Regions from separate parts of the Shewanella inventionis genome, predicted to be linked through region 2. Evidence: predicted binding sites of a transcription regulator. Region 2 holds the regulator's gene; each other region holds the start of a gene.

Region 1 (8,361 bases), 2.3 Mb from region 2:
CGAATAGGTGATGCGCGGACCGTATTTATCAGTCACCATGCCTATCACTATTCGGGCTGGAATGGTTAATGCCACATTGAGGATCAACAAGGTTTTAATTTGTGCTGTTGTCAGCCCAAGGCTATCGGCTATCACACTAAGTAATGGCGCGGCGTTAAACCACACCACAAACGTGATAAAAAATGCCATCCAGCTTAAATGCATAATTTTCATTTTGCCGCTAAATGAAAACAGGTTAAATTTTTCTGCACTCATAGTGATATTCCTTATCCTTTTGCTAACACAAGGACCTGGCCCTGTTCGGTTTTAATATCAAAAGGACTGGCAATTAAAGCGTTATCCTCAATACACACACCCGTTCTCAATTGGTAATGTTGCTTATACAGAGGTGACGCGACACAAAGTTCACCGTCCATTTCACAGATTAATCCGCGCGCTAACACACTAACGCCGGTCGCAGGATCAACATTATCAATGGCATATAAACCATCTTTGCCTAAGTTAAAAATAGCGACAGCTTTACCCGCTACCCAGGCCGCCACTCCGGTTCCTTCAGGTAAACGAGATTCTTCACACACATTAATCCAACTCATGCTACTACCTCATCTGCTGTTGTTTGTTGCTCGGTGATGTCTTTAATGGCGATGGTGCCAGCTCCTGCATCTTTAATATTGGGAAAACGCTGTTCACGCACTCGCTGATAGGCATTGGTATCAAGTCCTGGCGCCTCATTTGGGTTCACAAACTCATTAAAGCGCGCAAGAAACTCTGGTTTCTCAAGACTGGTTTTCCATTCACATTGATAGGTGGCAACAATATGGTTCATTTGCTGCTCTAGTGCGGCATTAATGCCAAGTGCATCATCAATCACAACCGATTTTAAGTAGGCTAAGCCACCGTCTAACGACTCCATCCAGGTTGATGTCCGCTGTAACTTATCTGCCGTTTTGACATAAAACATTAAAATGCGGTCAATGTATTGGTATAACTCATCTGTTGATAGATCGGTGGCAAATAGGTCACCATGGCGTGGACGCATACCGCCGTTACCGGCAACATAGAGGTTCCAACCTTTGTCGGTTGCGATTACGCCTATATCTTTACTTTGTGCTTCAGCGCATTCACGAGTACAACCCGAAACGGCAAATTTCAATTTGTGAGGACTGCGTAATCCCTTGTAGCGGTTTTCTAAATCGATGGCAAAACCAACCGAATCTTGTACACCATATCGGCACCAGGTACTGCCTACACAAGACTTTACGGTACGCAGAGATTTGCCATATGCATGGCCTGTTTCAAAGCCTGCATCAATGAGTTTTTGCCAAATTTCAGGTAATTGCGATAAGGTTGCACCAAACATATCAATACGTTGCCCACCGGTTATTTTGGTATACAAGTCGTATTCTTGAGCGATTTGTCCCATCGCAATCAATTTGGCCGGTGTGATTTCACCGCCAGCCACTCGCGGCACAATTGAGTAAGTACCGTCTTTTTGAATATTACCTAGATATGCATCGTTGGTGTCTTGCAATTGCACATGAGCATTATCTTGGTTTAAAACATATTGGTTTTGTAAACTGGCAAAAATCGATGCCGCTGCAGGTTTACAAATGTCACAGCCATAAGTGAGACCATTTGCACAAGGCTTACCATGCTGGGTGATCAAGGTATTAAAATCGCTAATGCCTTCGACCTGGCAAATGTGATAAAGCGCTTGTCTGTCATGGTCAAAATGGGCACAAATTCCGGCATTAAAATCAAGCCCTGCAGCTTGCAAGGTTTGGTCAATAATCTTTTGCACTAAAGGCGCACAACCACCACAACCAGAAGCGGCACGAGTACAAGACTTAATCTCAGCCATTTTATGACTGCCAGCGTTCACCGCATTAACAATGTCCCCTTTGGTCACTTGATGGCAAGAACACACAATGGAGGTATCTTTGAGATCTGCTTCGTTTTCAGCCCCAGCCAGTAACAAATCAACGGCAGAGCCTTCAATCTCATCTTGCGATAAATACATATCAAGCAAACGGCTATAATCGCTATTGTCGCCAATTAACACGGCTCCTTTTAAAAACTTGCCGCTGTCATCAAGCCAAAGCTTTTTGTATATACCAGCTTGATTGTCTGATAATTCTACAAACTGAGCATGTTCAAACCCACGGCTAGCACCAATAGCCGCCACATCAACGCCTAACAGCTTGAGCTTGGTGCTCATGTCTGCTCCGGTAAATGATTGGCTTGGCACGTTTGAGGTCGATGAGGCTATGTGAGATGCCGCCACACGAGCCATTTGATAACCTGGCGCCACTAAACCAAATATTTTTTGTTGCCATAAAGCACATTCACCAATGGCATAAACATCTGGAGCTGATGTTAAGCAGTAATCATCAATTTCAATACCGCCACGCTCACCAATGCTAATATTAGATACTCTTGCCAGTGCATCTTGTGGGCGAATACCGGCCGAAAATACAATCATGTCGGTTTCAAGATACGAGTCATCATTAAAGGTCATTCGATGAATAGCGGTTTCGCCATCAATGATCGCTGTCGTGGCTTTAGATGTGTGTACACTGACGCCAAGCTGTTCAATTTTACTGCAAAGTAACTCACCGGCTCTGTCATTTAGCTGAACGGGCATCAATTGTGGGGCAAATTCAACAACATGCGTTTTTACCCCTAATTGCATCATGGCATTTGCAGCTTCTAAACCCAATAATCCACCGCCGACAACCACACCAACTTGGCTATTTTGCGCCGCAGCTTGAATGGCCTCGAGATCTTCAATGGTGCGATACACCAAACATTGCGCCCTATCGTTACCCTGAATAGGTGGCACAAATGGATAGGAGCCAGTAGCTAATACCAAGCGGTTATATGAATAACTGTCACCTTGAGCACTCGTAACGGTTTTAGCGGCAATATCAACAGACGCGATTGGCGTATTTAGGTGAAGCGTGATCCCCCAATCTTGATAGTCCTTTGCGCTTGTTAGCATGAGTGGCTCAGCGCTGCCTGTTTCAAAATATTTAGACAATTGCACTCGGTCATAAGCGGGACGAGGCTCTTCACCAAATACATGCACTTCAAATGTTTTATTGAGCCCTAAACTACACAGTTGCTCAACAAAGTGATGACCTACCATGCCATTACCGACGACCACTAATTTGGGTTTTGAGATTGTCATTTCCTACTCCTTCATGCCTGAGACCGTAAAAACAAAATGGCGCCAACTCCAATTAAAGAGTTGGCGCCATTGCCAGTTACAATCCCGAATTTTTAATTTTACTGGTTACACACTTTGGTTAATCAACCATTATCTATGCGCAGTAACATACTGTGATATTGCAGACTTTATGCCAACAGACATAGCAAAATAAACATCTGATTTTAAACAATTTAATACTTAACAACCTTTATGGTTAGTCGAGTTGATGTTCACCTTAGACACAACCGCACCAACATGGGGCGCACCATGATTGATCGGTTCAGCGCAATCACGCTTAGATTGATTGACAACCGCAATAATTTGAGAAGACATTTGTGCCAACGATAGGCCTTTTTGCATGGCTTGTTGTTGAATAATTTGGTGGGCTTTAGCTTCATCAAACCCTTGCTGCATCAAGATCAATTTAGCCTGGCTGAGTAATTTAATGCTGCGAATTTCATCATCCAGCTTTTTAAATTCTGCAAGCGTTTTACTGGCGGCATTAAAACGAATTTGAGCCAAACTGATCACGCTCGTTAAGCGGTTAACAGTTAACATGTCAGGAATAAAAGTAATGCGTCCACAATCGAGTAATTCAGACAACACTGTTTGTTCCCAGGATTTAGCATTGACGATAATCACCATGGGGTTGCTGGCTAAAGTGCGTTGAATTAACCCCTGAATTTGGCTATGTAATTTGTCAGTCAGTATCAGTAACGTATCAAACTGCTGCTGGTGAAGCCGTTGCTCAACCTGACTAATTGAAGCCAATACAGTGACGTGTCCAAATGCGGCCAAACAAGCCTGATATTGCACCATTTCGCAATCGACTACCGGCACAACTGAAAAACTGGGATCACACAAAATTAAGCTACGCATTGCTACTCCTTGTTGTGCCAATTAGCCAATGGACTATTTACAGAACTAAAACGATTTTGCCAGCATTGTTGACTGACACTGATGGCCTGCTCTACGGTAAAAGGTTGCTGTAAACCCAGTCTATGTTTCGATTGTTGATTAAGTAACAGCAAGACAACCGCTAACGTTGCAGTGATGCTACTCAGTGCTTGTTCTATCATGGTGCATGACATCAACTCACTGAGCATATTTGTATTTAACGATTGTTGTTCGCGCCATAACAGCGCAAGGATCTCACTAGACAATTCAGCTTGGCCGATTTTTGCACCAGAAAAACCTTCTAATAATGTTGGGATAGTGATACTCGACAACACAAGTTTATTAGCTTGCCCACTAATAACTCTGATATCTGTCGCCACTCTAGGGTTAATCTCTGTTTCACCTTGCAACCCTTTAAAAATAGCAATCTGACCTGCTGAGTAATCTTTATGTGCAAATAGGGTTTCGCATACTTGCTGATGTAAATCATCTAACCCAGGGTGAAAATAACTGCGTAAACTGATCGGTGCATTAGTTGGATTAATACAACGTGCTGCTGATTGAATTAAACTGCGTAAACCGAGTTCTTGATGTAATTGGCGGCAATCATCTAAAACAGGCACTAAATCCCCAGCACGAACATAAACGATATGATCAGAATTTAATGCATCCTGCGCACTGTTTGGGCAAGTGCAACAACGAATATTTAATGCATCGATGCAAGATTCAACATGACGACGATGAGGCAATGCCTGGCTATCGCCATGTAGCATCACTCTAATCCCTTGGCTTGCGAGCAGTTTTGCCACCAACAATAACCAAGGCAATTGCTCACGTTTACCGGCATAAACGGGCCAATCAATATCGACCGTGAGTGACTCCCAGCCAGTAACAACACTTCGGCGTAATCCGGCAACCATGCCTGCGACTTCGTCAACGGTTTCACCGCGCACTCGCATGAGCATCATGGCACTGGCCATTTGTACGCGAGTGGCATGCCCGGAGGCAAACCCTTCTATCAATAAAGCAGCCTCTGCAAAAGTTAACGCGCGCGAGCCCTTTTCACCTTTGCCAAGTGCCTTTATTAATAACCGAAAATCAAATGCTTCGGCTGATGTTAAGGTTAGCTCGCCAATTTTAGGCATATAAAGCCTCATATTCTTGATGTGGCTGTGACGAAGCAAAATCAATATCATTTAGTAACGAAGTTAATTGCTGACCAACGCCAACCACGTCACCAATAATAATCAAGGTCGGTCCAGAATCTTTAATGGTTAATGCGGCTTCAGCCATGGTTTTGACCGTTGCGTAAGTCACTATTTGATTCGGTCTGCCGCCATTGGTGACAAAGGCCACGGGTAAAGTTGCGTCACATTGTGCGTCAAGCAAACCCACTGAAATACGGGCGGCTTGTTCTTTGCCCATATAGAAAACCAACGTCGACTGAGCAGCTAATAAGGCTTGCCACTGAGCAGGAGCCACCGCATTATCATCATCCGACATTTTAGTACCGGTGATTAAGGTAACGCTGCGTGCCATACCGCGAAACGTAAGCGGAATGCCTGTACTTGAGGCACAACCTAATGCCGCAGTAACACCTGCAACAAACTGAGAACGAATGCCATGTTGGGCAAGATAAAGTGCTTCTTCAGAGCCGCGACCAAAAATATGCGGATCACCACCTTTTAAACGCACCACTTTTAAGCCTTGCCGAGCCAACGACAATAGCAATGCGTTGATGTCTTCTTGCTTGATACTCGGTTGGCCACACCGTTTACCAACAAAATGACGCTGGCAAGTGGGTGTTACCAAGGTTAGGATTTCACTGCTGACCAGGCTATCAAATACCAGTGCTTCAGCTTGAGCAACAATGCGCGCAGCTTTTATTGTCATTAACTCTAACTGACCACAACCGGCACCAACGATAGCAACCTCACCCGATTGCAATGATGTTGAGTTAACTGCACCAGTCAAGTTAACGCCTTGGATAACGCTATCTATAGTTTGCATTAGGCAACATCCTCTTCAGTTGAGTATTCTAAATCGACATAGGTTAGTGCTTGCTGCCAATGTGCTTGGGCACATTGTTTAACTTCACTTTGGCAACTACCACATTGACGGCCACAGCCTAAACTGGATTGAGTGGCATCTAATGCCTTATCAAATTGCAAATGCTGTTTGCCATGATGAAATACTTGTTGATCAAATTCGGCATTTATCTGGTTAGCAATTTGTGCCTCAGTCACCCCTGTGCAAGCACAAATCAATGGGCTGTTTCCAGCATTTATTTGCTGATGTAATTTCTTAATGAATGTCTTATCGATGGGCTTTCCGATAAACGCATTCATGGGCTCTAGTGCCAAATGAACACGGGTGGTAGACAACACTTTAATGGCACAAACGATGTCTTTTTCCATATTGCATTGCACATGCACTCGCTGGCCATTTACGTTAGCTGACCATAATAATGAGTGAGGTGTAGACTGATAAGCAAAACCATCTTCAGCTCGGCTAAAACCGATGTGATGGCATACTCCTGTTGTTAATGTTTGCGCAACCTGCCAGCACATACCTTGAGCTGAAGGATCATGAGAGCCAAACACAATACCTTGTAATGCCAGTTCTACAGGCTTAATAACAACCGCTTGAGACTTAAACCCAGGCTGCAAAGAAACGGGATCGACTCGGTTATCAAGGTACTGGTTCACACCCTTACCTAATGAAAATTGCTCAGACCAATGCATAGACATTAAAGCCATGCTCTTAGGTATATCTTGGTCAATCACCACACGTGCAAGCGCAAATTGGCTGGTATTATGTTGTACATCCGACTCAAGAGTAACGAGCTCGCCTTCTTTCACTGAATATTGTGCAAGTGTTTCAGGATGCAGTTGAATGATGGGCTCAGGAATACTTGCTCGCAAACTAGCAATATGGCCGGTACGGGTCATGGTGTGCCATTGATCGCGACTACGGCCGCTATTCAATATCACTGTACCGGTCGACGTTGTGCTATTGCTCATATTGGTGTCAGCAGGTGTGACAAATTGCGCCTTACCCGTTGGTGTTGCAAACACACCATGGGTAAATACCCGCACACCTTGTTGACCAATTTGATCAGCCGATGCGATTGGCCATTGCGTGGGTAATAAGTCGTTATACTCACTGTCACTTAAGTTTGTTAATCCACTTAAATCGAATATTTTACTTGGAAAAACCTGTTTCACCTTGGCAGATAACCCAGCAAACTCGCGAAATACACTCGCACTGTTAGTAAACTCAAAACCATTAAAACCCATTTTTTGAGCAACTTGACTAATGGCCCACCAATCTGGTTTGCTTTGCCCCTTTGCAGCAATAAAACCACGCTGACGCGTGATGGTGCGCTCACTGTTAGTAACAGTGCCACATTTCTCAGACCAACCTTGAGCGGGTAACAACACATCTGCCAGTTTTGCAGTATCAGAATCTGGACTGATTTCGGACACCACAACAAAAGGGCAATCTGCCAACGCTTGCGCAATTTTGTTGCTGTTAGGGAGTGACACAACCGGGTTAGTGCCCATAATCCAAATGGCTTTTATTGTGCCTTGTGCGACAGCATCAAACATATCGACCGCGGCGAGGCCTTTTTTGTCTGCAACATGGTCAACTTGCCAAAAATCGGCGAGTAGTTCACGCTCTGGAGCAGAAAACCCCATATGGCAAGCTAACTGAGTTGCTAGGCCGCCCACCTCACGACCGCCCATGGCATTTGGCTGCCCAGTTAAGGAGAAAAAACCGCTGCCAGCCCTGCCCACATGCCCCAAGGCTAAATGACAATTAATAATGGCGTTAGTGGTATCTGTGCCAATAACCGACTGATTAATACCCTGGCACGACGCTGTAAGTACATTTCGATTTTGCGTAAATAATTGATAAAACTGGGTAAGTTCAGCCTCTGTTACACCCACTTGTTTAGCCAGTTTTGCAACATCAGCACTCAACAGCTGTGCATCCCCGACCACCTCTTCAAAGCCTTGTGTATTTGTAGCGATATACTCATGATCAAGCTGTTTATTATCGGCTAAATACCCTAATAAACCATGAAACAACGCCAAATCCGCACCGGGTGCAACAGCGAGATGAATGTCAGCTTGTTTTGCAGTGGCGGTAGCAACGGGGTCTATCACCACTAATGTCGTTTGGTTGGCTTTTTTAGCGGCCAAAATACGCTGAAATAAAACCGGATGAGTCCATGCGGTATTGGCACC
Region 2 (8,361 bases):
TCGCTGAGCTTTTGCGCCATTGATGACAAGGTACTTAAATGTTGCTGGCACTGATCGGCTGGCACTAACAAAGCAAACAGTATATCTACAGGCTGTTTATCGATAGCATCAAACTGGATTGGCTCTTCACATTTTATAAAAATGCCAATAGGGTGATCGATTGTTGTCAATCGGCCATGAGGTATCGCGATACCATTGCCTATACCTGTGCTACCCATTTTTTCCCGCGCGAGGAGACTTTCAAAAACCTCTTGCGAAGATAGGGTCGGGTACTGGGCAGCGACGATATCGCTGATAAGTTCCAGTACCTTTTTCTTACTGCCCGGTGTGGCACAGGTGGTGCATTCCGGCTGCAGGATGGTACAAAGTTCCATCGTTAGTGTTTTGTATACTTCTCTTTGTGTTTAATTACCTGACGATCGAGCTTGTCTATCAGGGCGTCTATTGCTGCATACATGTCGGTATGTTCTGACATGGCAAAAATTTCTCCGCCTTTTAGGCTGATTTTTGCTTCTGCTTTTTGTTGTAACTTTTCTACGTTGAGCACAACGTGAACATTATTGATCTGATCGAAGTGCCGTTCAAGCTTTGAAAATTTTTCCTGAACGTACTCTCGTAAAGATTCGGTTATTTCAACATGATGCCCAGATAGATTGATTTGCATTACACATCTCCATTGTTGAGTAAAATTATAGACTCTTACGTTGGTTTGAGGGCGGGATTAGCATTGCCTCACGGTATTTTGCAATCGTACGACGAGCAACGTTTATGCCCTGTTCTGCCAGAAGTTCTGCCATTTTGCTGTCGCTAAGTGGTTTTTTCTGGTTTTCTGCAGCGACCAGCTTCTTAATAAAGGCGCGGATTGCTGTTGATGAGCACTCTCCACCATCGTCAGTACTGACATGGCTGGAGAAAAAGTATTTTAGTTCAAATAACCCTCGTGGGGTGTGCATGTATTTTTGTGTCGTGACACGCGAAATGGTCGACTCGTGCATTTCGACTGCTTCTGCAATGTCGTTTAGTACCATGGGTTTCATGGCTTCTTCGCCGTATTCGAAAAACCCTTGTTGGAATTGCACAATACAATTGGCTACTTTTAATAGGGTATCATTTCGGCTTTCAAGGCTTTTGATAAACCATTTTGCTTCTTGCAAATGCCCACGAATAAATTGGGTATCTGACGGGTTTTTGCTGCTACGTGCCATGGCCGCATATTGTTGATTAACACCAATTTTGGGCATATTGTCTGGATTTAATTCAACAACCCAACGACCGTTCTTTTTAAACACGGTGACATCAGGGATGACATATTCATCTTCAGTTGCGGTAATCAATAACCCTGGACGAGGATTAAGTGACTGAATGAGGGTAATCGCATCGCGTAGTTCATCTTCTTTTAGACGAGTTTTACGCATTAATAACCTAAAATCGCGGCCAGCAATCAAATCTAAATAGTCTTTGATAAGCATGCGCGCATTATCAATATGTGGGGTTGAGTCGGCATATTGAGCTAGCTGAATGAGTAGGCATTCACTGAGATCGCGCGCAGCTACACCTACGGGATCAAAATGTTGGATCCGCTTCAGTACCGCTTGTACCTCGTCAAGTTCAATGCTTTCATCGCCCATTGCTTCTAGTATTTCTTCTGTACTTTGGGTGAGATAGCCGCGTTCATCGATGGCATCAATGATGGCTGTTGCAATGGCAAGGTCGGTGTCTGAAAACGGGGTTAAGTTTTTTTGCCACTCTAAATGTTCATATAACCCTTCGGTGGTTTCACCCTGAAAAGGCATATCGTCGTCACGCATGCTGGCGCTGCCTGAACCAGACATGGGTGATGCGGTGTAGACTTCATCCCATGTGGTATCCATGGGGAGATCGTCCATGGTTTCTTTACTGATAGATTCAGTGGTGTCGACGGTTGAAGTGTCTTTTTCTACACTGACATTGCTATTGTCACTGAAGTCGGTGTCTGATTGATCTCGGCTTTCTTTTAATGGATCTTTGGCTTGAGAAAATTCATCTTCTATTTCAAGCAGTGGGTTTGAGTCCAATGCTTGTTGGATTTCTTGCTGTAGCTCCAATGAAGATAATTGCAGCAAGCGAATGGCTTGCTGCAATTGAGGGGTCATAGTTAGGTGTTGACCCATTTTAAGTTGGAGTGACGCTTTCATTTACCGCTTATCCCTAGATGATTTCCATAAAAATAATAATTTCGATAACTGTAGTGGATTGCCACATACGTCGGTGTCATATAACGCTATTTCGGTATCGTTCAACGCAATGAATTAGATAGGTTAAAAGACTTATCACTTAACTATAGCTTGAATTGTTCACCTAAGTACACAGCTCGAACTTGTTGATTGCTCAAGATCTCATCAGGTGTGCCTTCTGCAATTAAATTTCCTTGACTTACAATGTAAGCTCTCTCGCATACGTCAAGTGTTTCGCGCACATTATGGTCGGTGATAAGTACCCCTAAACCACGGCTTTTAAGCTGTTGAATAATTTTTTTAATGTCGATAACAGAGATAGGGTCAACACCGGCAAAGGGCTCATCAAGTAAAATAAATTTGGGGTTGGCAGCCAATGCTCGGGCAATCTCTACACGCCGACGCTCACCACCCGATAACGACATACCCTGGCTGTCGCGAATATGGGTAATGTGAAACTCTTCAAGAAGGTGTTGAAGCTGCTCAATGCGCTCATCATTACTGAGTTCTTTGCGCGTTTGTAACACGGCCATGATATTGTCATGCACGGTGAGTTTACGAAAAATACTGGCTTCTTGCGGTAAATAGCCAATACCTTTGCGGGCTCTTAGGTGCATTGGATCTGATGTTAGATCATCGTTATCGATTAAAATACGGCCTTTATCGCTTTTAACTAATCCAACAACCATATAAAACGTTGTTGTCTTACCGGCGCCATTTGGGCCCAATAAACCTACTATTTGCCCCGTTTTAACAGTTAAGCTTACGTCTTTTACGACTTGGCGAGCTTTGTAGCTTTTGGCTAAGTTTTCAGCGGTTAGGGTAATTTGGGTCATGGTTTAATCTGCTTGTTAACTGGGATCTCGGGCAGCTTTTGTTTAGGTGCTGACTCGTCTTGGAAGTTTTCAGGCTGAATAATGGTGATAACACGATCTTGGCCTTTACCCGTGCTTTCAGCGATGAGCTCCTGGGCTTTAATATTGTATTTAATCAGGTTGCCCGTTACCTGGCTGCCAGCTTGGTCGAGTTTAGCATTACCGGTTAGGGTTAGCGTGGTTGTGGCAAGGTCATAGCTGATTTCGTTAGCACTGGCTGTACCGATTTTGCCATCATCTAATTCTTGAGAAAACGTTGCTGGTTTGCCTGTGGCGATTAGGCGTTTTGACGCGCTATTTTCTGGTGTAAAAGCGCGTAGCTCATCGGCATTAATGTTAATTGTACCTTGCACAACAGTAACTGGGCCGTTAAAGACGATTTGATTGTTTTTAATGTCGGCAGACTGGCTCACCGCAGCAATTTTTAGCTCTTGCTTTAGATCACCTTGTTTGGCCATTACTGGCATGCTCAGCATACAAAGTAAACCACTCAATAGCACAGCGGCATTGGCGCGATGTCGTTTATTGTGACTCATATGTTCCTTCTACTTGGCTTAGTAGCGATAATTTTTGCGAATTCAAGTCAGCATGTAGGCCTAAACCTTGAATCATAAACCCTTTACCTTTGATATACACCATATCTTGTGAACTGCCTATCATGGTTGATAAATCAAGGGCGACAGCTTGCGTTGTTAATGACTGTAAAGGCTCTTCGATATCTATGGCGTCGATAATAACATTATTTTCTAAGCTGACCTGATTGGTTTGTTTATTTAATTGACCTCTATCTGCGCTGAGTTGCCATTGGGCTTTGCCATTTTCTGGGTAAATTAAATAAACTGGCTCTGTAAAATGGGTGATGTCACTCGAAGCGTAGTGTTCCATGTGTTTTGCAGTCACTTTACTTTCTATAAAACCTTGCGCGTTGAATTCGGTCGTTTTAAGGTCATCAGCGATAAAGTCTGGGCGTTCGACACCCACAACTTGAATCGCATCCATTTCGCTACGTTTCACTTGTGTTTGCCAGTACAGCGCAAGTGCAAGGCCAAAAAAAGCAGTAATCCCTATGGTGACTCTGTTCATATACTCATACCATGGGCGCCAGCAAATTTGTCTTGGCTGAGGAGGAGTAGATCGGTGAGCTCACGCAGAGCGCCATGGCCACCATTGATACTGGTGGTCATATGGCAATGTTGTTTTACAAAGGGGTGACCATCTGCAACACAAACAGCAAGACCCACCGCTTTCATTACTGGCAAATCAACCATGTCGTCACCAATGTAGGCCACTTCGTCGGGCGTGACATTATATAAAGACAATAATGCTTCAAATGGCTCAAATTTATTATCAATACCCTGATAGATATGTTGCACACCCAAAGCTGTCATGCGGGTTTCAACAATTTTGGATTTACGACCTGTGATCACGGCAACATGAATACCGCTGGTGAGTGCGGAGCGTACGCCGTAACCATCACGAGTGTGGAATGCTTTTAATTCTTCGCCTGCATTACTTAAATAAATTCTGCCGTCAGAAAAAACGCCGTCTACATCGCAAATCAGCAGTTTGATTTTTTTAGCACGTTGCCAAATATCGTCGCTGATGGGGCCGTAAAATCCTTGATGAATCATTGTGTCTGACATGGTTAAATAACTCCTGCTTTAACCATATCGAGCATATTGAGTGCGCCGATAGGTTGATGATGTTGGTTTACGACAATCAGTCCGTTAATATTTTTTGCTTCCATAATTTGCAGCGCTTGTGCTGCTAAAATGCCGCTTGGACTGGTGACACAATTTTTGGTCATGACTTGCGAAATAGGGGTGGTGCGTAAGTTGACTTCAGCATCTATGATGCGTCGTAAATCTCCATCGGTAAAAATACCCACTAGGGTGTTGGATTTATCAACGATGGCCGTCATACCTAAGCCTTTTTTAGAGATCTCATATAACGCCTCAGTAATGCAGATATCATCGCTTACGATGGGCAAACGCTCACCGAGATGCATAATATCTTCAACTTTTAATAGCAATTTACGGCCTAATGCGCCACCCGGATGAGATAGGGCAAAATCGTCACGGGTAAACCCTTTGGCCTGCAGCAAGGTAATTGCTAATGCGTCTCCCATAACCAAGGTGGCTGTTGTGCTGGAGGTTGGCGCTAATCCAAGTGGGCAAGCTTCTTCTTTTACTTCAATACAAAGATGGATTTTGGCTAACCGTGCCATATTAGACTCAGGTTTACCGGTAATGGCAATTACGGGCACCCCCATTCGTTGTATCACTGGAAGTAGGGTTAAAATTTCGCTCGACTCGCCTGAATTAGAGATAGCAAGTACTATGTCATTTTTATCGAGTGCGCCTAAATCGCCATGACTGGCTTCGCCTGGGTGTACAAAAAACGCTGGGGTTCCTGTACTGGCAAAAGTGGCTGAGATTTTATTGCCAATATGGCCAGATTTTCCCATGCCCATAACAATGACTTTGCCTTTGCACTGCAAAATAAGATCACAGGCTTGAGCAAATTCAACTGAGTCAACATATTGGTATAAATTATCCAGTGCTGCTTTCTCGATATCGATGACCTTGCGGCCCCATAGGCGAAACTGCGTTTGATCTACCATGCGTGTCTCTCTTTTGTTTAATACTTAACCTTTATGCTCCAACTTAATGGGATTGAAACACAGCAATTTGGTACGCAATAAAGGTGACTAATAATAGGACACCATGCCAACGGGTTAGTTGCTTTTTGGCGCCTGTTGATAACACTAAAACGGCTAATGCTGTACTTGTACCTAATGCCATGTAGAAATCTCTACCGCTAGCTTGTGCATCGATCACGCCCGGTGCAATCAGCCCTGGTATGGCAAGTACCGCTAAAATGTTAAATAAATTAGAACCGACGATATTGCCGATGGCTAAATCGTCTTCTTTTTTCAATACTCCAGCAATACAAGCTGCAAGTTCTGGCAAACTGGTGCCAACAGCAATAATGGTTAACCCGATGACTAAATCTGATAAGCCATAAAATTTTGCAATTCCTACAGCGCCATCAACCATCCAACCTGCTGATAGTGGTAACAATATGATACCAACAATTATCCAAATGATAGCATGAAAGGTTGGGACGTTTTTAGGGATCTCTGATTCCAATTCTTCATCCATTGCGTCTGGGCTTTTATTACCAGTGGCTTGCCAAATGAAGTAGCCCATTACTGCAACAAATAGTATCGCGAGCAGTATGCCCTCAGTACGAGTTAATAAGCCATCATGTAGGTTATAACCTGCAAAAACAGTTGCGGCTAACATTAAAGGTATTTCACGTTTAAGGGTTTGAGAACCGACACTGATTGCACCCAGTAAGGCGGTTAGACCTAAAATTAATGTTATGTTAGCAATATTTGAACCTAACACATTGCCAATAGCCGTATCGCGCATACCATCCATTGACGCAGTTGCCGCAACAAACATTTCGGGGGCTGAACTACCCATTGCGACAATAGTCAATCCAATGAGCATGGGGGGTAAACCTAAATTACGTGCAAATGCCGCTGCGCCGTAAACAAATTTATCAGCACTCCAAACTAACACTGCAAGGCCTGCAATTAACATTAAGATATTAACTAGCATGTGATCCCTATAATAGTAAGTAATTAGCGGGCATTTTCGCTGGATTTTCACTAAATTGAAAGCATTGCACATTAATTGTATGAGCAATGAGCATTGGTTATATGGATATAGTTGTAGCTTAATGGACAATTACAGTACAATTTGCGCTTCATCTTCTTCTAAGGAAGGCTGTTATCTCTACAACACCGATGCCTGATATGAGTAATTCAAATAATTCCCCTTTGGTTGAAATAAACCATTTGGCGTTTAGCCATGGTTCACGAGTGATTTATAAAGACATTTCGTTATCGATACCGAAAGGTAAAGTGACGGCAATTATGGGGCCGAGTGGAATTGGTAAAACGACTTTACTTAAATTGATAGGTGGGCAACTTACACCTACTAGCGGTCAAATTTTATTTGATGGCCATGATGTTCATAAATTAAAGCGCGAAGATCTCTTTGAACTACGTAAACGTATGAGTATGTTGTTTCAAAGTGGTGCCATGTTTACCGACCTTAATGTATTCGATAACGTTGCATTTGCTTTGCGAGAACATTCTGGTTTACCCGAAGATATTATTCGTACAATTGTGTTAATGAAATTACAAGCCGTTGGGCTTCGTGGGGCAGCATACTTGATGCCAAACGAATTATCTGGCGGTATGCAACGCAGGGCTGCGTTAGCCCGTGCGATTGCGCTTGAGCCAGAAATGATTCTGTATGACGAGCCCTTTGCTGGCCAGGACCCTATTTCTATGGGGATGTTGGTTAAATTGATCCGTGAGCTGTCAGATACGTTAAAACTAACCTCTGTTGTTGTCTCTCATGATGTGGATGAAGTATTAGGTATTGCTGATTATGTTTATGTTATCGCCGAGAAAAAAGTGATTGCTCACGGAACACCAGAGCAACTTCGTTTGTCTGACAACCCGCAGTTAATTCAGTTTATCCAAGGCGCACCTGATGGTCCGGTGCCATTTCATTATCCTGCCGAGGATTATCAAAAGGAGTTATTGCGTGGGCGTAATTGATAACATTGCCAATATGGGCAAAAACGCATTAAAAATGGTTTCTGGTTTAGGCCGTGCTGGTTTGATGTTGTGGGGCGCGATTGTTAGGGTGCCTAATATTAAAAAAGGTTTACCATTACTTACCAAGCAAATTTATGTGCTCGGTGTTCGCTCTATGGTGATCATCTTGGTATCGGGCTTGTTTATTGGCATGGTACTGGCGTTGCAGGGCTACAATATTTTGGTGGGGTTTGGCACTGAAGAGAGTTTAGGCCCAATGGTTGCGCTAAGCTTACTGCGTGAATTAGGACCAGTTGTCGCAGCCTTGTTGTTTGCTGGGCGAGCAGGCTCTGCATTGACGGCTGAAATTGGCTTAATGAAATCGACAGAGCAGTTATCAAGTTTAGAAATGATGGCTATTGACCCATTAAGGCAAATTATTGCACCTCGCTTTTGGGCTGGGGTGATAAGTATGCCGCTACTGGCGCTTATGTTTAGCCTAGTGGGTATTTTTGGTGGTCATCTGGTCGGTGTTGAATGGAAAGGAATCGATAGCGGTGCATTTTGGTCTATTCTGCAAGCGTCTGTAGAGTGGGAACAAGATATCGTTAACTGTTTGATTAAAAGTTTAATTTTTGGAGTTGTTGTGACC
Region 3 (8,361 bases), 130 kb from region 2:
TACGTCAGCATCAACTAATGCAGCCGTTGGGTCTTCACCAGCAAAACCTTTTACTTCTACGTCTGTTGGGATGTGACTTAAGTCAACCGCAACACCCGGAGTAACAGGAGCGATGTCATATAGAGACAACTTTGAGCCCGCAGGCAGTTGAGTTTTTAACAGTAAAGCTAGAGCCTGGCCGATACCACCAGCAGCACCTAATACAGCAACTTTCATAATTATCTCCATCAATTTATGCAGTTTGTGACATTGATCTAAATTGTCGTGGCGTCACATTACTGCATAGTCACAATAATTTCAATTATACGTTAGTGGACAAGAGTAAATAAGTGAGCACTAATAAGGTTTACGCTAAGGCCTGAGCATGAATAATACTCAAGGTTATCCTCAAGGCAGAGTGAAATCCCTTATCAACATGACCTCTTTTTATTCGCTACAACCAGTCAGTTTTTGTGTATAAATATGCACCAGCTGTTCGATTTAGCCTTTAAACAAAGGCACAATAAGCCATTGTTGCCCGTGCAGTGTTTACTTACTCAAGCCATCAACCCCATTAACACTGATTTTATCCCATGAGTTTGCTCATACGCTCTTACGAAACGGTGTGATATTGGCGTACACTAAAGCTGCCACGAACGAATATATAAAAATTCATTAACGATCGCGGCATTCCTCAATGTCCAATTATTTGCGAGAATTTCATGATAATAAGAGCTGGCCAACACGCCGATTTACACGCCCTAGTTAATTTTAATCAAGCCATGGCAATGGAAACCGAAAACTTAACCCTAGATAAAGACACACTGACCAAAGGAGTCGAGGGGCTATTAACGCACCCTGAACGCGGGGTTTATTTAGTGGCTGAAATTGACGGCGAAATTGCAGGCTCATTGATGGTCACTTACGAGTGGAGCGACTGGCGCGCCAGTAATTATTACTGGATCCAAAGTGTGTATGTACGCCCGCAAAACCGTCGCCAGGGCATTTATGGCAAACTCTACCAAGCAGTGAAAGACTTTGCCGCAGCCAATGGTGGCACCGCAAGCTTTAGATTATATGTTGAGCATGATAATAAAATTGCTCAAAAAACCTATGAGTCTCTTGGCATGCAGCAAAGCCATTATGTGATGTTTGAAGAAAATACCAAGTAAAGTGTTGCCCCTAACTAACCAAACTCTTTGTCAGTCTTAGGTTCTGACGCTAAAGCGCATCATCACGGGCGCGTGATCAGTACTGTCACTGTCGCGTTCATAATCGGGTCGAACAAGGTGCCTGTCGAAGGTTTGATAATCAATAACATGCGCCAAATTTTGCTGTTGAGTGGGGTTAAACTCACTCGACACTAAAATATAATCAAGTACAGATCCTGTGTTGCCGTAATAATGAGTGGGTTGTCTTGCAAGGTGTGGTTCATCATCTATGATCGATGCCGATTCAAACTCATCTTGTGCCAATGTTGCGTTACATTTGGTTGCGGCTATAAACAATTCATAACTGTCGTACAAACTGCTTTGATGCAACTCTGACATTAACGCGGTCTCGCTAAGTTTAGCTAATTTCGGGTCTTCAATATCACTGCGAAACACCCGCAGCTGATTATTAAAGGCCGCTAATAACTCACTGCCCAGCGTGTCATTAAAGTCACCCATTAACATAAACGGATGCTGAGTTTGCTGACGACGCATTAACATTTGGTGGCACAACAATGCTGACTCACTGCCTCGTTGTAAACTCGACGCCCACCGCCCCAGCACCTGGCGTGCTACAAAGTCTGGTGCGCCGCTAAGGCCGCTCTCGCTAATGTCGTCGCGGCTTACGCCACTGCGCTTTGACTTAAGATGGATAACATAATAATCACAAGGGCCAAATACGGGTAATTCAATCGTAGCCCTCAATGGATGTCGACTAAATGCAAAAGTATCAGCTAGGCCTAATTGAGCGACCCATTGCGGATCTGGGCTAACATTCACAGCATCAACAATCGGGTATTTAGAAGCAATCGCCACCACTGGGCTGCGGTAAACATAGTCGCTAATCACTTCTGGCTCATCTAAGGCCACAAAATAGTCATACCCTAATGATTGGGTCAGTTTAGCTAAGGCATCTGGGCTAAACACCTCTTGAAAACCGATAATGTCTGGTTGACTTTGTTCAATAAAATCACTCAACCAGGCACACTTTTTTTGCCATTGCTTGTCGCTGTAAATGTTTTCAAAGTCATAAAACGCATAAGGCGGTTCAATAAAGTTAAATAAGTTAATGCTCACCACATTAAAGCTAAGCTCTTGGGCTGCAGGTGATGATCCATCGTTTACGTTTAACATATGTTAATCCTAATAAAACCTCATACTAGGATACTGATTTGTGTGATAGAACGCCATGAATAACAAGACTCAGTTTTAGCTCATTAAGCGCTTATATTGGTCTGTTGAGCAAATCAAAAATAAATTGAACCGAATCCCAAAAACTCACGTAAAAATAATCAGTGAATGAATAAAGGTCCATGATTAACCTTCAATACATTCGTTGTCAGTAATTTAGACCCGATTTAACCCTATGCATGAAAGTGTAACCAACCTCCGTAAGACCCTTTGGCTTATCCCTCACCCTGATAAGCCATTTTTTTACGGCGAAATTCACCGAACCCAAACGAAACAATACTGCAGAGGGATCAATGATGTTAGCCTTTAACACTGATAAACTGTGTAAACACACCTTGACCAATAGCGCTATTGTCGCGGTAATCTTGATGAATTCGGCTAATGCGACGAGTGAGGACACTATGTTATTTCATTTTGCAGACAAGAATCACTTTGAACATTGGCAGATCAATAATGACACTGTGATGGGCGGTGTATCACAAAGCCAAATCAAACAGAATCAACAGCAAGAACTGTTGTTTACCGGTAATGTGTCGTTAGACAATAACGGTGGATTCGCATCGACAGAGTTTCGGTTTAAGCATCAAATATCTGCTGCATCAGCACTCACTATTGCAGTTAAAGGTGACGGTAAGGTTTATCAACTGCGTTTAAAAACACCTAAGCTGTCTTATGGTGAAGCCTACGTTGCCAACTTTACTACCCAAGCGGGTATGCTTACCAAGCATACTTTTACAGTAGAGGATTTTACGGTTAGCTTTAGAGGACGAACGGTAAGCAATCCACCAGCATTAAGCTTGATGGATGTTGATCGTGTTGGTTTTCTTGTAGCACAAAAGCAGCAAGGCCCTTTTGCAATTGAGTTACACTCTATTGCATTCGATGCTCAACGCTAATCTTTTAATATGTAAGATAAAAAGGCCAAAAATTGCAATCACCTTATAAAATTAAAGGCATTATTTTCGACTTAGACGGCACGCTAGTTGAGTCGAGTTTAGACTTTAATTTAATACGCCAACAAATCGGCTGCCCAGAAGGTATAGACCTACTTAAATACGTTGATGAATTGAGCTGTCAAACCAGTCAGGCTCGTGCCAACGACATTATTATTGAACATGAATACCAAGACGCGATAACAGCCAAACCGATTAAAGGCATGGCCGAGTTAATTTGCGCGATTGAAGCTGCAAAACTGCCCACAGCCATTGTCACCCGCAACAGTCTTGTGGCCAGCACAATGAAAGTAAAACAAAATGCTATCGCCATTGACCACGTATTAACCAGAGAAGACTACCCGGCAAAACCTGCACCAGATGCACTATTAGCAATTGCAAACCAATGGCAAATTGCCCCTGAGCACATTATGTATGTCGGTGATTATTTATATGACATTCAAGCCGCCAATAATGCCGGCATGATTGCCTGTTTAATTACACACGGTGTTGAAAGCCGCTATCAAGACCTTGCCGACATTGTGATTGATGAGCTCAACCAATTACTGCCATTTATCCAGTAATCTGGTGCTAACGTCGTAGCCAAATAGAGAACCGCATGAATCGAATTCACCCTAAGAAATTACTTCACAGCAAATGGACTAAAGTTGAGGTGGTTAATAAGCTTAAGCACTTTAGCGTTACCAAAGTGGAATATGATGAGCAACAAAATGTGATTGAATGCATTATTCGCGCAGAAATGAATAACGCTGAATTTGCTATCGAATGGCGCGATTTAAAAGATCCACAGCAATGGAAAATAGGCTGGCAATAAAAAGTGACTCGCCATGAGTCACTTTTTTAAGCCCAAAGCCTACATAGTTAATATTGGCTTATTTAACATTCTTTTATCTAATATTGAATACTGAACCTTCAATTCTAAATTGAAGAGTCTCTAAGCCCCAGTCAGATAGCATAACATCACCTATGCGCAAGCTATCGCCTTCACTGCTACAACCCCACATTTTAGCGCATGTTTGCCCAGGGATATTTGAGCCAGTGCCTTTTGATGTGTCTGGGATCATATGATTCAATTGAGCGATGTGAGAGCCAAACATGTTCTCAAACGTATCCATCGTCACATCTAGCGTTTCCATTTCACCTTCTGGGAACACTACCGCCGCAGTTTGTTCAGCTGCCCCTCCCTGCTTAGGTGATAACGTCACTACATCTTTTGCAATTAATGCATACAATTGCGTTAGAGGCAGATCTTTCGTTTTTTCATGCAGATAAAGTTGTTGACCAAAATCTCTAGCAGCATAATTTTTTTCTTCGTAAGCTCGTGCAAGATATTGGTCTGCCTTGCCCATATCCTCTTCGACAATACCACCACCTAAATACATCTTACCCAATAAGTATGATGATTGAGCATGGCCCAATTTTGAGGCATATTCTAAAAATTCGATACCTTCGTCGACATCTTTAAGGTGAGTGTCTTGCAAATACAAGACTCCAGCTTTGTATTTAGCATCCAATACAAATTTACCTGCACGACGATACCATTTTAATGCCATGTCTAAATCTTTATCAGTACCATATCCGGCATAATAAAACTCACCTAACATTGCCATTGCCGATGAATGACCACGTTTAGTCAAAATGCGGTAGGCTTTAAAGTATTCAACACATTCCGCTGTTTGACATTCAGGCAACTGGCTGGCCTCACCTTTGTATGGCACAAAAATAAGCAGACTCGCGATTAAGCTAAAAATAATTGTTTTATAGTGCATTTTGCTAATTCCTTTTAGTTAACGATTTTCTACTATCAGCGCCAAAGCTTACGTTGTCCATAGTATAAAAGGGTTAAAAAACAACCTACGAATACCCAAATGCAACAATACATTAACACTACGCCAGTGTTTATCTAGGTTTGCTTAGATTGGTTCAACGTTTAAAAATTTCAAATTAGCTAGCCTTAAAAGTCGCTTCAAAAATACATCACAAGCCAACAATTACAGTCTTTTTGACACGAAACAGTCATAATGACACACAAAAAGAATGTCTTAATGACACACCAACAACAAGCCGACACAAAAAATTAATATTTAAAATCAGCACGTTAAATAAAAATAAAAAGTTGGCACGTCTTGTGTAATGTCAGGTTATCTGTATCAAAATGACTTTGTGCTAAGAGGACTTATGAGCAAAAACAAACTCACCGGCATTGCACTGCTAATCGTGCTAGTCGCTTCTTTTACTGTGTTACTCAGTTTAGGAAGTGGCATCTATCGAGAAAAACCACCCATTCCAACAGCCTTTACTGACACTAATGGCCAACCTATTTTTACTCAACACGATATTGAACAAGGCCAGTTAGTATGGCGCTCAATGGGCGGACATCAACTAGGCTCAATTTGGGGTCATGGCTCATACGTGGCACCCGACTGGACTGCAGACTGGTTACATCGTGAAGCACAAGCCTGGCTGTCTATTACGGCAAAAGAACGTTTTAACCGCGATTTTGCTGATCTTGATACTGAGCAACAAGCGGGGTTAGAAAAAGCCCTTAGAAATGATATTCGTCATAATACGGTGATAAAAGGGGCTGAAGACAAGACCTATGTTGCACTGTCAAATACGCGTATTGCCGCCATTAACCAGGTGATGCAACATTATTTGTCATTATTTGGTGACGACCCAGAATTAAGCTCACTGCGTGAACAATACGCCATGAAAGAAGGCACGATAACCGATGCCGAACATCGTGAGTTATTAAATGCTTTCCTATTCTGGGGCGCATGGGCCGCGGTAACTGAGCGCCCAGGTTATGATTACACCTACACCAACAACTGGCCGTACGACCCACAAATTGGCAATTTACCCACCTCAGACAATATCGTGTGGTCAATATTAAGTGTTATCACCCTGATTTTAGGTGTAGGGATGCTGATTTGGCATCACGCCAGCTGTAAAGAAGAGTCGTTACCTGAACCCGCGAAAGAAGATCCGTTATTTCACACTAAACCAACTGCATCGCAAAAAGCAGTAGGCAAATACTTTATTACCGCTATTGGTCTGTTTTTACTTCAAATATTATTGGGAGGCGTGACCGCGCATTACGCAGTAGAAGGCCAGGAGTTTTACGGCATCGCCATCTCTGAAATCTTACCTTATTCGGTTACGCGTACCTGGCACACCCAGCTAGCCGTATTTTGGATTGCCACTGCATGGTTAGGGACAGGGCTTTATATTGCACCAGCATTATCTGGTTATGAGCCGAAGTATCAACGCCTTGGCGTTAATGTGTTGTGGGTGGCTTTAGTTATTGTCGTTCTAGGCTCTATGGCGGGTGAATGGTTAGGCGTCCAGCAGTATTTTGATCTCGACATGAACTTCTTATTTGGACATCAAGGCTACGAATACATTGATTTAGGCCGTGTGTGGCAAATCCTATTACTGGGTGGTTTATTAATTTGGCTTGCATTAGTTACGGCTTCAATGCGTCCGGCACTTAAAGTCAGTAACGACATGCAACCGGTTATTTGGGTGCTGTATGCCTCATGTGTTGCTATTGGTTTGTTTTATGGTGCAGGCCTATTTATGGGCAAACACTCAAACCTTGCAATTGCAGAGTATTGGCGCTGGTGGGTTGTGCATTTGTGGGTAGAAGGCTTCTTTGAAACCTTTGCCACCTCGGTTATTGCATTAATGCTAGTTCGCTTAGGCTTAATCCGTGCACGCAGTGCCAACGGTGCAGTATTGTTTTCTACGGTTATCTTTTTAACCGGTGGCTTAATCGGTACCCTGCACCACTTGTACTTTACTGGCACTCAAACCTCTGTGATTGCATGGGGCGCGATATTCTCGGCCCTTGAAGTGGTGCCTTTAGCCCTCATTGGCTTTGAAGCAATGGAGACCTATCGCTTACGTAAAGCCAGCCCTTGGATGGAGCGTTATCACTGGGCCATTATGTTTTTTGTTGCCACCTCATTTTGGAATTTAGTAGGTGCTGGGGTATTAGGGTTCCTAATCAACCCACCAATCTCGCTGTACTTTATTCAAGGCTTAAACACGACGGCTACCCATGCTCACGCTGCATTTATGGGAGTATACGGCATGCTCGGCATGGGGCTGATGCTATTCTGCTTACGTGGATTAACTGGCAACATGCAATGGAACCATAAATACCTTAAAGGGGCATTTTGGACGTTAAACCTTGGCCTTGCTGCGATGGTCTTTATGTCGCTATTGCCTGTAGGTATTGTACAGTTCTTTGCCGCTATCGATCACGGTTACTGGTATGCGCGCTCACCTGCGGTTATTCACAGTGAGTTAGTTGAAAACCTCGTATGGATGAGAATGTTCGGCGACATTATCTTTAGTGTTGGTGGATTATTGATGGCAGCGTTTTTATTTGATTTGATCAAAAAAGCCATTAGTAGCAAGAGCGCTAAAGCGAAGCAAACCGTCGCATTGGCATAACACTATAACCGAGTAATTAACTCACAAAAGGGCCCTTTTATGAACATAGCGGCCCTTTTGTGATCATGATAACTACGCAACCCTTGTTGTTATTTTTACACTTGTCATAATGACAAGTATGTAGTTCATCTCGGAGTTTGCCATGGCATTGAGTCAGACAGATTTAACTCGTATCGCGCTTGATATCACTGCAAATTTATCAACTCACGATCGATTTTCACGTTTATTAACCACGCTCAGAGACACTCTCGAATGTGATGCCGCTGCGTTATTGTCGTTTCAGGGCCATCAATTTACCCCATTAGCCATTGATGGTTTAAGCGCAGACGTACTGGGTAGACGTTTTATTATCAATGAACACCCAAGGCTTGAGGCCATTGCGCGGGCCGGTGATGTGGTGCGCTTTCCTGCCGACAGCCAATTACCCGACCCTTATGATGGATTAATCCCTAATGTGGATGGTGATTTAAAAGTACACGCCTGTGTGGGGTTACCACTCTTTGCTAACGATCAACTGATTGGAGCATTAACTATTGATGCCCTTGACCCCAATAAATTTGATCATT

The links. The regulator sigma-54, encoded in region 2, starts transcription at its own class of promoters, with help from an activator protein. The targets are predictions, from matches to a motif close to GTTGGCACGNNNNTNGNNT.
Region 1: nirB (nitrite reductase large subunit NirB) is a predicted target of sigma-54. The motif match lies at 3,349-3,367, and genes of this name have one in related genera.
Region 3: K8B83_RS06060 (nitric-oxide reductase large subunit) is a predicted target of sigma-54. The motif match lies at 5,450-5,468, and genes of this name have one in related genera.

The regions. Positions count from the first base shown of each region.
Region 1 covers NZ_CP082926.1:3,440,140-3,448,500, forward strand. Annotated here, with positions in the region: gene K8B83_RS15330 (NarK family nitrate/nitrite MFS transporter) at 1-255, opposite strand, end outside; gene nirD (nitrite reductase small subunit NirD) at 267-593, opposite strand; gene nirB (nitrite reductase large subunit NirB) at 590-3,190, opposite strand; gene K8B83_RS15345 (ANTAR domain-containing response regulator) at 3,410-4,090, opposite strand; gene K8B83_RS15350 (glycosyl transferase) at 4,093-5,253, opposite strand; gene cobA (uroporphyrinogen-III C-methyltransferase) at 5,246-6,118, opposite strand; gene K8B83_RS15360 (nitrate reductase) at 6,118-8,361, opposite strand, start outside.
Region 2 covers NZ_CP082926.1:1,186,852-1,195,212, forward strand. Annotated here, with positions in the region: gene ptsN (PTS IIA-like nitrogen regulatory protein PtsN) at 1-374, opposite strand, end outside; gene hpf (ribosome hibernation promoting factor) at 377-664, opposite strand; gene K8B83_RS05455 (RNA polymerase factor sigma-54) at 690-2,174, opposite strand; gene lptB (LPS export ABC transporter ATP-binding protein) at 2,318-3,049, opposite strand; gene lptA (lipopolysaccharide transport periplasmic protein LptA) at 3,046-3,624, opposite strand; gene lptC (LPS export ABC transporter periplasmic protein LptC) at 3,611-4,171, opposite strand; gene kdsC (3-deoxy-manno-octulosonate-8-phosphatase KdsC) at 4,168-4,719, opposite strand; gene K8B83_RS05480 (KpsF/GutQ family sugar-phosphate isomerase) at 4,734-5,711, opposite strand; gene K8B83_RS05485 (calcium/sodium antiporter) at 5,755-6,717, opposite strand; gene K8B83_RS05490 (ATP-binding cassette domain-containing protein) at 6,906-7,730, shown strand; gene mlaE (lipid asymmetry maintenance ABC transporter permease subunit MlaE) at 7,744-8,361, shown strand, end outside.
Region 3 covers NZ_CP082926.1:1,314,183-1,322,543, reverse strand. Annotated here, with positions in the region: gene mdh (malate dehydrogenase) at 1-216, opposite strand, end outside; gene K8B83_RS06090 (GNAT family N-acetyltransferase) at 702-1,151, shown strand; gene K8B83_RS06085 (endonuclease/exonuclease/phosphatase family protein) at 1,188-2,324, opposite strand; gene K8B83_RS06080 (CIA30 family protein) at 2,675-3,277, shown strand; gene K8B83_RS06075 (HAD family hydrolase) at 3,310-3,897, shown strand; gene K8B83_RS06070 (TIGR02450 family Trp-rich protein) at 3,933-4,148, shown strand; gene K8B83_RS06065 (tetratricopeptide repeat protein) at 4,222-5,103, opposite strand; gene K8B83_RS06060 (nitric-oxide reductase large subunit) at 5,513-7,795, shown strand; gene norR (nitric oxide reductase transcriptional regulator NorR) at 7,938-8,361, shown strand, end outside.